2 regions of the Plantibacter sp. CFBP 8798 genome follow, and region 1 is predicted to be linked to the other one. Evidence: predicted binding sites of a transcription regulator. Region 1 holds the regulator's gene; the other holds the start of a gene.
The links. Region 1 encodes LexA, which represses DNA repair genes until DNA is damaged. Its sites were predicted from a motif close to TCGAACANNTGTTCGA; they were not measured.

Region 1 (4,422 bases):
CTACGGCGCCTTGGGCGACGCCCTCCCGGTGCTCGCCGACTCGGGGGTCGAGGCTGTCGGTGTCGACCTCGTCCGAGGAGGCCTGCCGGACTCGTCTCCCGGACTCGCCACGAAGACCGTCGTCGCGGGAGTGATCGACGGCCACAACGTGTGGCGTGGCGACCTGGCGGCCGCGGCCGATCTCCTGGCCCGCGCGGGGGAGCGCTTCCCGCAGCTCGCGGTATCCACCTCGACGTCGCTCCTGCACGTCCCGCACGACGTGTCGGTGGAGACGAAGCTCGACCAGCGTCTCCGGAGCTGGCTCGCCTTCGCCGACCAGAAGGTGGATCAGATCGCGGTCCTCGCACGCGGTCTCACCCAAGGGAGCGCGGCCATCGCGGCCGAGCTCACCGCAGCGTCGTCCGCGCTCGACGATCGGCTCGCCGCGCCCGGGGTTGTCGATGCCGCCATCCGCGCACGGACAGCAGCGCTCGCACCAGCGGACTTCACCCGAGACGACTACCAGGAGCGCGCCACGGCGCAGGAGCAGGCGCTCGGCCTGCCGTTCCTCCCGACGACGACGATCGGTTCCTTCCCGCAGACCGGCGACATCCGTCGCGCCCGCGCGCAGCGGGTCGCCGGAACGCTCGACGAGGAGGCCTACGTCGAGACGATGCGCGCGGAGATCGGGCGCGTCGTGGCGCTGCAGGAGGACCTCGGCATCGACGTCGTCGTCCACGGTGAGCCCGAGCGCAACGACATGGTCCAGTACTTCGCCGAGCACCTCGACGGGTTCGCCGTGACGGAGCACGGGTGGGTGCAGTCCTACGGTTCGCGATGCACCCGTCCGTCGATCCTGTGGGGTGACGTCTCGCGGCCGGCGCCGATCACGGTCGAGTGGTCGGCGTACACGCAGTCGTTGACCACCAAGCCGGTGAAGGGCATGCTCACGGGCCCGGTGACGATCCTCGCCTGGTCGTTCGTGCGCGACGACCAACCGCTCGCCGAGACGGCGAACCAGGTCGCCCTCGCCCTGCGTGACGAGATCGCCGACCTGGAGCGGGCGGGCATCCGCATCATCCAGGTCGACGAACCCGCGCTCCGCGAACTGCTCCCGCTCCGGCGGGCCGACCAGGGGCGGTACCTCGACTGGTCGGTGGGCTCCTTCCGGCTGGCGACCGCGGGCGTGCGCGCCGAGACGCAGATCCACACCCACCTCTGCTACTCCGAGTTCGGGGTGGTGATCGACGCGATCCGACGACTGGACGCCGACGTGACGAGCATCGAGGCGGCACGGTCTCGGATGGAGGTCGTGTCCGACATCCGGGCGAGTGGTTTCGACCACGGCATCGGCCCGGGCGTCTACGACATCCACTCGCCTCGGGTGCCGAGCGTCGCGGAGGTGACCGCGTTGCTCGAGATCGCGCTGGAGGGGATCCCGCAGCGACAGGTCTGGGTGAACCCGGACTGCGGACTCAAGACGCGAGGGTACGAGGAGACGGTCGCCTCCCTCGCCAACATCGTCGAGGCCACGCGTGCGGTCCGCGCACGGGTCGGTGCGACCGGCTGACGTCGAGGGGCCTGCACGGACGAGGGCCGGGACGATCCACGGATCGTCCCGGCCCTCGTCGGTGTAGCGGAGTGGTCCGGTCGGTCAGACCGTCCGGAGCACGGCGACGACCTTGCCGAGGACCTCGGCGTGGTCGCCGAGGATCGGTTCGAAGGCCGAGTTCCGGGGGAGCAGCCAGGTGTGGCCGTCGCGCTGGCGGAACACCTTCACGGTCGCCTCCTCGTCGAGCATGGCCGCGACGATCTCGCCGTTCTCGGCGGTCTTCTGCTCGCGGATGACGACCCAGTCGCCGTCGCAGATCGCGGCGTCGACCATCGAGTCGCCGACGACCTTCAGCATGAACAGACTGCCCTTGCCGACCAGCTGACGCGGCAGTGGGAAGATCTCCTCGACCTGCTGCTCGGCCGTGATCGGGATGCCGGCGGCGATGCGACCGACGAGCGGGACCATGGCTGCGTCGCCGACCGGGGGAGCGGAGTCGGGGTCGCTGCCCTCGACGGCGCTCGGCAGGTCGATGAGCACCTCGATGGCGCGGGGACGGTTGGGATCGCGTCGGAGGTATCCGCTGAGTTCGAGCTGTCCGAGTTGGTGCGTGACACTCGACAGGGAGGCGAGCCCGACGGCGTCGCCGATCTCGCGCATGCTCGGCGGATATCCGCGCTGTGAGACCGAACGCTGGATGACGTCGAGGATCGCCAGCTGCTTGTCGCTCAGGCTCTTCCGTCGCCGGGTGCCGCCGATCTGGCGCTCCCGGGCTCCGTCGCCCGTCGTGTTCGCTGCCATCTTCGCTCCTGCCCTGATCGGCTGTCGGTGACCGATGTCGGTGGGTGGTGGTGTACTGCTTCCAACACTCGAAACTGTATCCGCACCAGCTCGTCCAGACAAACATCTGTTCGAGCGTGTCGCCGATCCCGCGCGTCTCAGGTACGAAGACAGGGTTGAGTATTCGAACAATCGAAGATATATTCGGAACACAGGTTCGTATCCGGCACTCCTGGTCGAGTGTCGGGTACGAGTCCTCATCACATGATGAGCACACTCTTGGAGGGTTGACATGAGCGCAGCACTGATCGGGTCCCACCGGGCGCTTCCCGCACGGACGGCGCAGGCACCGGCGTCAGACGCACCGTCCACACGCCGACTCCGCCTGACGAAGCGCGGCCGCGTCGTCTTCACCACGCTCGCCGCCATCCCGCTGGTCATCGGCGTCGCGGTCGTCGGACTCTCCGCAGGCGGTGCCGCGGCCAACACGGCGGCGGCGGGAGCCACGTTCACGTACATCACGGTCGACCCGGGCGAGTCGCTCTGGCAGCTGGCCGAGTCCATCGCGCCCGACGCCGACCCGCGCGACGTCATCGCCGAGATCATGAACCTCAACCAGCTCAGCACCGCCGGTGTCGAGCCCGGGCAGCGCCTGGCGATCCCGCAGCGGTACGCGGCGGAGTAGGCCGACAATCGGCGGGTCACTCCGCGCTGGTTCTCAGCTATCGTCGATGGCGCGGTGCAACGACGCCCGCAGCATCGTCGGAGGCAAGCATGAGTACAGACGATCGGAGCCGCTCGCTGCTCCGGAAGAAGCCGATCGCGGAGATCGAGGATGAGACCTCCGGTTCGAAGCTGTTCAAGAGCCTCGGGCTCTGGCAACTCACGGCCATCGGGGTCGGTGGCATCATCGGGGTGGGGATCTTCTCCCTCGCCGGACTCGTCGCTCATGGGAGCGAGGCCTCGCCCGCTGTCGGGCCGGCCGTCCTCTTCTCGTTCCTGATCGCGGGTCTCGCCTCCGCGGCCGCGGCGTTGTCGTACGCGGAGTTCGCCGGCATGATCCCGAGAGCCGGGTCCGCCTACACCTACGGGTATGTGGCGCTCGGCGAGATCATCGGCTGGTTCATCGGCTGGGACCTGTTGCTCGAGTACATCGCGATCGTCGCGGTGGTCGCGATCGGGATCTCCGGCTACTTCGACGCCTTCCTGTCCGGCATCGGGATCCACATGCCGGCCTGGATGACCTCGACCGCCGACGAGGGGAAGGGCGGCCTCGTCAATCTCCCCGCCATCTTCGTCTGTCTCCTCGTGACCTTCATCCTGAGTCGCGGGACGAAGGCCTTCGGTCGATTCGAGCTCATCGCGGTCGGCATCAAGGTCCTGCTCATCCTGTTCATCATCGGCCTCGGGGTCTTCTACATCAACGGGGAGAACTACGATCCGTTCCTCCCCAGCGGTTTCGGGCCGGTGTTCGCCGGTGCCGCGACGGTCTTCTTCGCGGTCTTCGGATACGACGCGATGAGCACGGCGGCCGAGGAGGCGAAGGACGGCAAGAAGCACATGCCGAAGGCGATCATCCTCTCCCTCATCGTCGCCATGCTCCTGTACGTCGCGGCCACCCTCGTCCTGACCGGTATGCAGAACTACACCGACATCGACCCCACCGCCGGGTTCGCATCGGCGTTCCAGAGTGTCGGCCTGCCCGTGGTGGCGACGATCATCTCCGTGTTCGCCGTCCTGTCGATCCTCACCGTGATGCTGACGTTCCTGTTGGGCGTCACCCGTGTCTGGTTCTCGATGAGTCGTGACGGTCTCCTTCCGCGGTGGTTCTCGCGCACGGACCGGCGAGGCGTGCCGCAGCGGGTGACCTGGATCGCCGGCGGCGCGGCAGCCGTCTTCGCCGGGGTGTTCCCGATCAAGCAGGTCGCCGACCTCACGAACATCGGCATCCTGGCCGCCTTCATCGTGGTCTGCGTGTCGGTGATCGTGTTCCGGTACACGAAGCCGGACGAGCCCCGCTCCTTCCGGTTGCCGTTGATGCCGTTCGTCCCGGCGTTCGGCGTCCTGGCGTCCGGCTTCCTGATCCTGCAGTTGCACTGGGAGACCTGGCT
Region 2 (4,422 bases), on a different contig from region 1:
AAGAGGTCGTGCACGTAACCGTGTCCGCGATGCTCGGGGAGCACGCCCAGGTAACTGATGCTCGCGTCGTACGCCGTCCTCGTCGGGATGATAAACCCGGCGGTCGTCCCGTCGAGGAGCTCAGCGACCCGCCAGGCGTCGCGTTCGCCGGGGAGTGATCGGTAGAACGCCAGGTCGTCGTCCGCGAGCGCCTCGAGCCCTTCGCGCGCGACCATGTCCTGCGTGTGCGCATCGAGGGTGCCGGTCGCGACCAGGGCGAACAGCTCGTGGAACGCGTCGTCCGGGGCGGCGACGAAACGGAGGCGCTGCGATCGTCCCGGCACGGGATCGGAGCTGGACCTCGCGAAACTGACCCGCTCGGTCGTGCGCGAGAACCCGCCCGCGCGTGCAGCCTCATGGCGCCACCGCACCGCCTCCACACTCGCAGCGTCATCTGCCCACGCAGGGGAGACGTCGACGTTGAACTCCAGTGCGGGTCCCGCGCCGAAGGCGTCCAGTCCAGCGCGGATGAGCGCAGCGCCGACACGTTCGGGCTCCGCGACTTCGACCGTGGTGGTGACGCAGTCGAGTGTGGCGGGCCGGTTCGCGTCCGCCTGGCCCCACCAGAGTGCTCGTGCCACCGGGCGACCGTCCTGCTCGGCGATCCACGACCATTCCGGCCGATAGTTCCGACTCGCGAGTTCGGCGGTCAGCCGCTCCGGGTCGATCCAGGCGACGGGTTCGTCGCAGCTCCACGCTTGCAGGAGGGGGACGTCGTCCAGGCTGGCTCGGCGGATGGTGAAGTCGTCGCGGGTGTCGGTCATCGGTTCCAGCTTGGACAGGGTCGACTCGTTTGTCCAGGTCGGACAGGAACACCGGGGCCACGCCGTCGAGACGGGAAGCGGACGCGCGGTGTTCGTGTGGGCGTTCACCTGAGCTGTGCGGCCGCGTCGCGGAGACACACGATGAACGCGTCGTGGACCGGGCTGTCGTCCGTCCGTTCCTGACGAGCGGCCAGCAGGCGTGTCGTCGGCGACCCGGCGAGCGGCACGACGACGATCGACGGCGGCACCAGCTGCCGCACCGACTCGGGCAGGATCGTCGTGCCCACGCCGGCCGCGACGAACCCGAGGGCGGTCTCCTGATGGACGACCTCCTCGACCACCTGCGTCCGACTCGACGTGCCGAGGACCTCCGCGACGCGGTCCACGAATCCCGGCATGAGCGCCCGCGGGTAGGAGATCATCGGGACGTCCATGAGTTCCTCCGCGGTGACCTCTGGTCGCCCTGCCAACGGGTGACCGACCGGGAGGCACGCCACGAGACGCTCCTCGAAGACGACCTCGGTCGTGAGCGCGGGGGAGCTGTCGGATGGCGTCTGCGGGACCTCGTCCCGGACGATCCCGACGTCGAGCGTGCCGTCGCGGAGCCGGTCGAACTGCTCTCCTGAGGTCAACGGCACCAGGCGCATCGTCACCCCGGGGCGGCTCGCCCGGAACAGCTGCACGACGCCGGGGAGGACCGTGTAGTTGGCCGAACTCACGAACCCCGCGGTGAGTTCCCCGGCGAGACCGTCGACGAAGTCGCGCATCTCACCCCGGACCGTGTCGAGCTCCTCGACGATGTGTCGTGCCCGCGCCTGGAGATGTCGCCCAGCGGGGGTCAGCGCTACCCGCCTCGTCGAACGGTCGAACAGTGCGGTGCCGACCTCCTGCTCGAGTCGTGCGACCTGGACGCTCAGCGGTGGCTGCGACATGTGCAGCCGTCGGGCGGCGCGACCGAAGTGGAGCTCCTCGGCGACGGCGAGGAAGTAGCGCAGCTGGCGGAGCTCCATCCCATCGACGATACGACCCTCGTATTACCGCGCTGTTTCGTCCAGATTGCGAGCGAAACGCTCTCAATCGAGGTTCGAATCGGTATTTGACCAGGAGGATCGCGACCGTGTTCGCTGAGGACCACAGACCCCGACCTGGAGGACCACCCGTGACCGCAGACGCTTCCCCGAACACCCGGATCGACATGCTCTACCTGAGCGAACCGGAGGTCATCGCCGCCGGCATGAAGGACATGGCCCACTGCATGGAGGTCATGGAGGAGGTGTTGGTGCTCGTCGCGAAGGGTGACTACCGGATGGCCGGCCCGACCGCCAACTCGCACGGAGCACCGATCGGGTTCCCCGCCACCTCACCGTTCCCCGGCATGCCGCTGGACGCCGCCGACCGTCGGTTCATGGCGATGCCCGCCTACCTCGGCGGACGCTTCGACACCGCCGGTGTCAAGTGGTACGGGTCGAACGTCGACAACCGCGAGCGAGGCCTCCCGCGCTCCATCCACCTCATCGTGCTCAACGACAAGGACACCGGCGCGCCCTACGCGATCATGTCCGGCAACCTCGAGAGCGCCTACCGCACCGCTGCCGTGCCGGGAGCCGCCGCGAAGCTCCTGGCACCGGTGGACGCGAAGTCGCTCGGCATCATCGGGCCCGGCGCCATGAACAAGAGCGCCCTGCACGCCATGACCACCGCCCGTCCCTCGCTCGACACCATCCGCATCCACGGGCGCCGACGGTCGACCTCCGAGGCGTTCGCCGACTACGTCCGCGCGCACTACCCGCAGTTCACGACGATCGAGATCGCCGAGACGGTCGAGGCCGCCGTGCGTGACTCGGACATCGTCTCCGAGGCCGTCACCGGCCTGGTCGGCTCGGAGAACTACCCGTTCATCGACGGCGACTGGATCAAGCCGGGCGCCTTCCTCAGCCTGCCCGCCAACCTGCGCATGGACAAGGAGTACACGCTCTCCGGCAAGGCGCGCCTCATCGCGGACGCGAAGAAGATCTACGAGGCGTGGGCCGAGGAGTACCCGGCGCCGTCGCACGAGACCGCGTTCGGCATGATCGGCCTCTACTGGCAGGACCTCATCGGGACCGGCGATCTCGACGAGTCCCGCGTGGTGAACATCGGAGACGTCTTCGACGGGAACGCCGTCGGGCGCGAGTTCCCCGAGCAGCCGGTGCTCTTCAGCGTCGGTGGTATGGGCGTCGAGGACGTCGCGTGGGCGAAGACGATCTACGAGAACGCCGTCGAGCAGGGGATCGGCACGAAGCTCAACCTCTGGGAAGCCCCGGACCTGGCCTGACCGCCGACCGGCACCGAGCACCGACACCTGTTCCACCCGAACCCGACGCCGCGGCCGTCCGGCCGCTGTGCACCTCGAACGATGGAGTGATTTGTGGACGCTGGAAACGTCGCCTGGATCCTGACGAGCTCGGCGCTCGTCGCCCTCATGATCCCGGCCCTGGCTCTGTTCTACGGCGGGATGGTCTCGTCCCGCCGCATCCTCAACATGATGATCATGTGCTTCGGCGGGGCCAGCCTCGTCGCGTTGCTCTGGGTGGCCTTCGGGTACTCGCTCGTCTTCGGTGACTCCGTCGGCGGGCTCGGACTCATCGGGAACCCGTTCGAGTTTGCGGGGCTCGACCAGGCACTCGTCGACGACCCCGATGCCGGCATTCCCCTCGCACTCTTCGCGGCGTTCCAACTGCTGTTCGCCGGAGTGACGACGGCGCTCGTCGCCGGTGCCGCCGCCGGTCGCATGAAGTACGGCGCGTGGTTGTTGTTCGCCGGGCTCTGGGCGACGCTCGTGTACTTCCCGGTCGCGCACTGGGTGTTCGCCTTCTCGAACGACACGGCGACCGGTGGATGGATCGCGAACACCCTCGGCGCCGTCGACTTCGCCGGCGGGACGGCCGTGCACATGAACGCCGGAGTCGCGGCGCTCGCACTCGCCCTGGTGCTCGGCAAGAGCAAGGACTGGGGCGGCAAGCTCCGTCCGCACAACCGCCCGCTCGTCCTGGTCGGCGCCGGGTTGCTCTGGATCGGTTGGTACGGCTTCAACGCCGGTTCAGCGCTCGCAGCCGGCAATGCGGCGAGCGTCGTGTTCCTCAACACCACCGTCGCCGCCTGTGCCGGGCTCATCGGCTGGTCCATCGTCGACCGGCTCCGCCACGGAGCGGTCACGAGCCTCGGCAGCGCATCGGGGATCATCGCCGCCCTCGTGGCGATCACCCCCGCCTGCGGCGCCGTCTCACCCATCGGTGCGATCCTCATCGGAGCCATCGCGGGCGTGGTCTGCTGCCTCGCCATCGAGTGGAAGTTCCGGCTCGGCTTCGACGACTCCCTCGACGTCGTCGGGGTCCACCTCGTCGGGGGCATCATCGGGACGCTCCTCATCGGGGTGTTCGCGACGGATGCGGCTCCGAACGGACGCTCCGGTCTGCTGTACGGCGGCGGATTCGAACTGCTCGGCGTGCAGACGATCGCGACCGTCGCGGTCCTCGCGTACTCGTTCATCGTCACCTGGGTGATCGCGAAGGTGATCCAGATCACGATCGGTCTGCGGATCCCCGAGGAGCACGAGGTCGCCGGGATCGACGAGCACGCC

Region 2: a site for LexA is predicted at 1,888-1,903, ahead of IFU30_RS09135 (tyramine oxidase subunit B). Genes of this name have one in related genera too.

What each region holds. Positions count from the first base shown of each region.
Region 1 is NZ_JACYTS010000004.1:33,093-37,514, reverse strand. Features, by position in the region: gene metE (5-methyltetrahydropteroyltriglutamate--homocysteine S-methyltransferase) at 1-1,549, shown strand, start outside; gene lexA (transcriptional repressor LexA) at 1,634-2,332, opposite strand; gene IFU30_RS17820 (LysM peptidoglycan-binding domain-containing protein) at 2,604-2,996, shown strand; gene IFU30_RS17815 (amino acid permease) at 3,086-4,422, shown strand, end outside.
Region 2 is NZ_JACYTS010000002.1:440,944-445,365, reverse strand. Features, by position in the region: gene IFU30_RS09145 (GNAT family N-acetyltransferase) at 1-803, opposite strand, end outside; gene IFU30_RS09140 (LysR family transcriptional regulator) at 908-1,813, opposite strand; gene IFU30_RS09135 (tyramine oxidase subunit B) at 1,963-3,117, shown strand; gene IFU30_RS09130 (ammonium transporter) at 3,211-4,422, shown strand, end outside.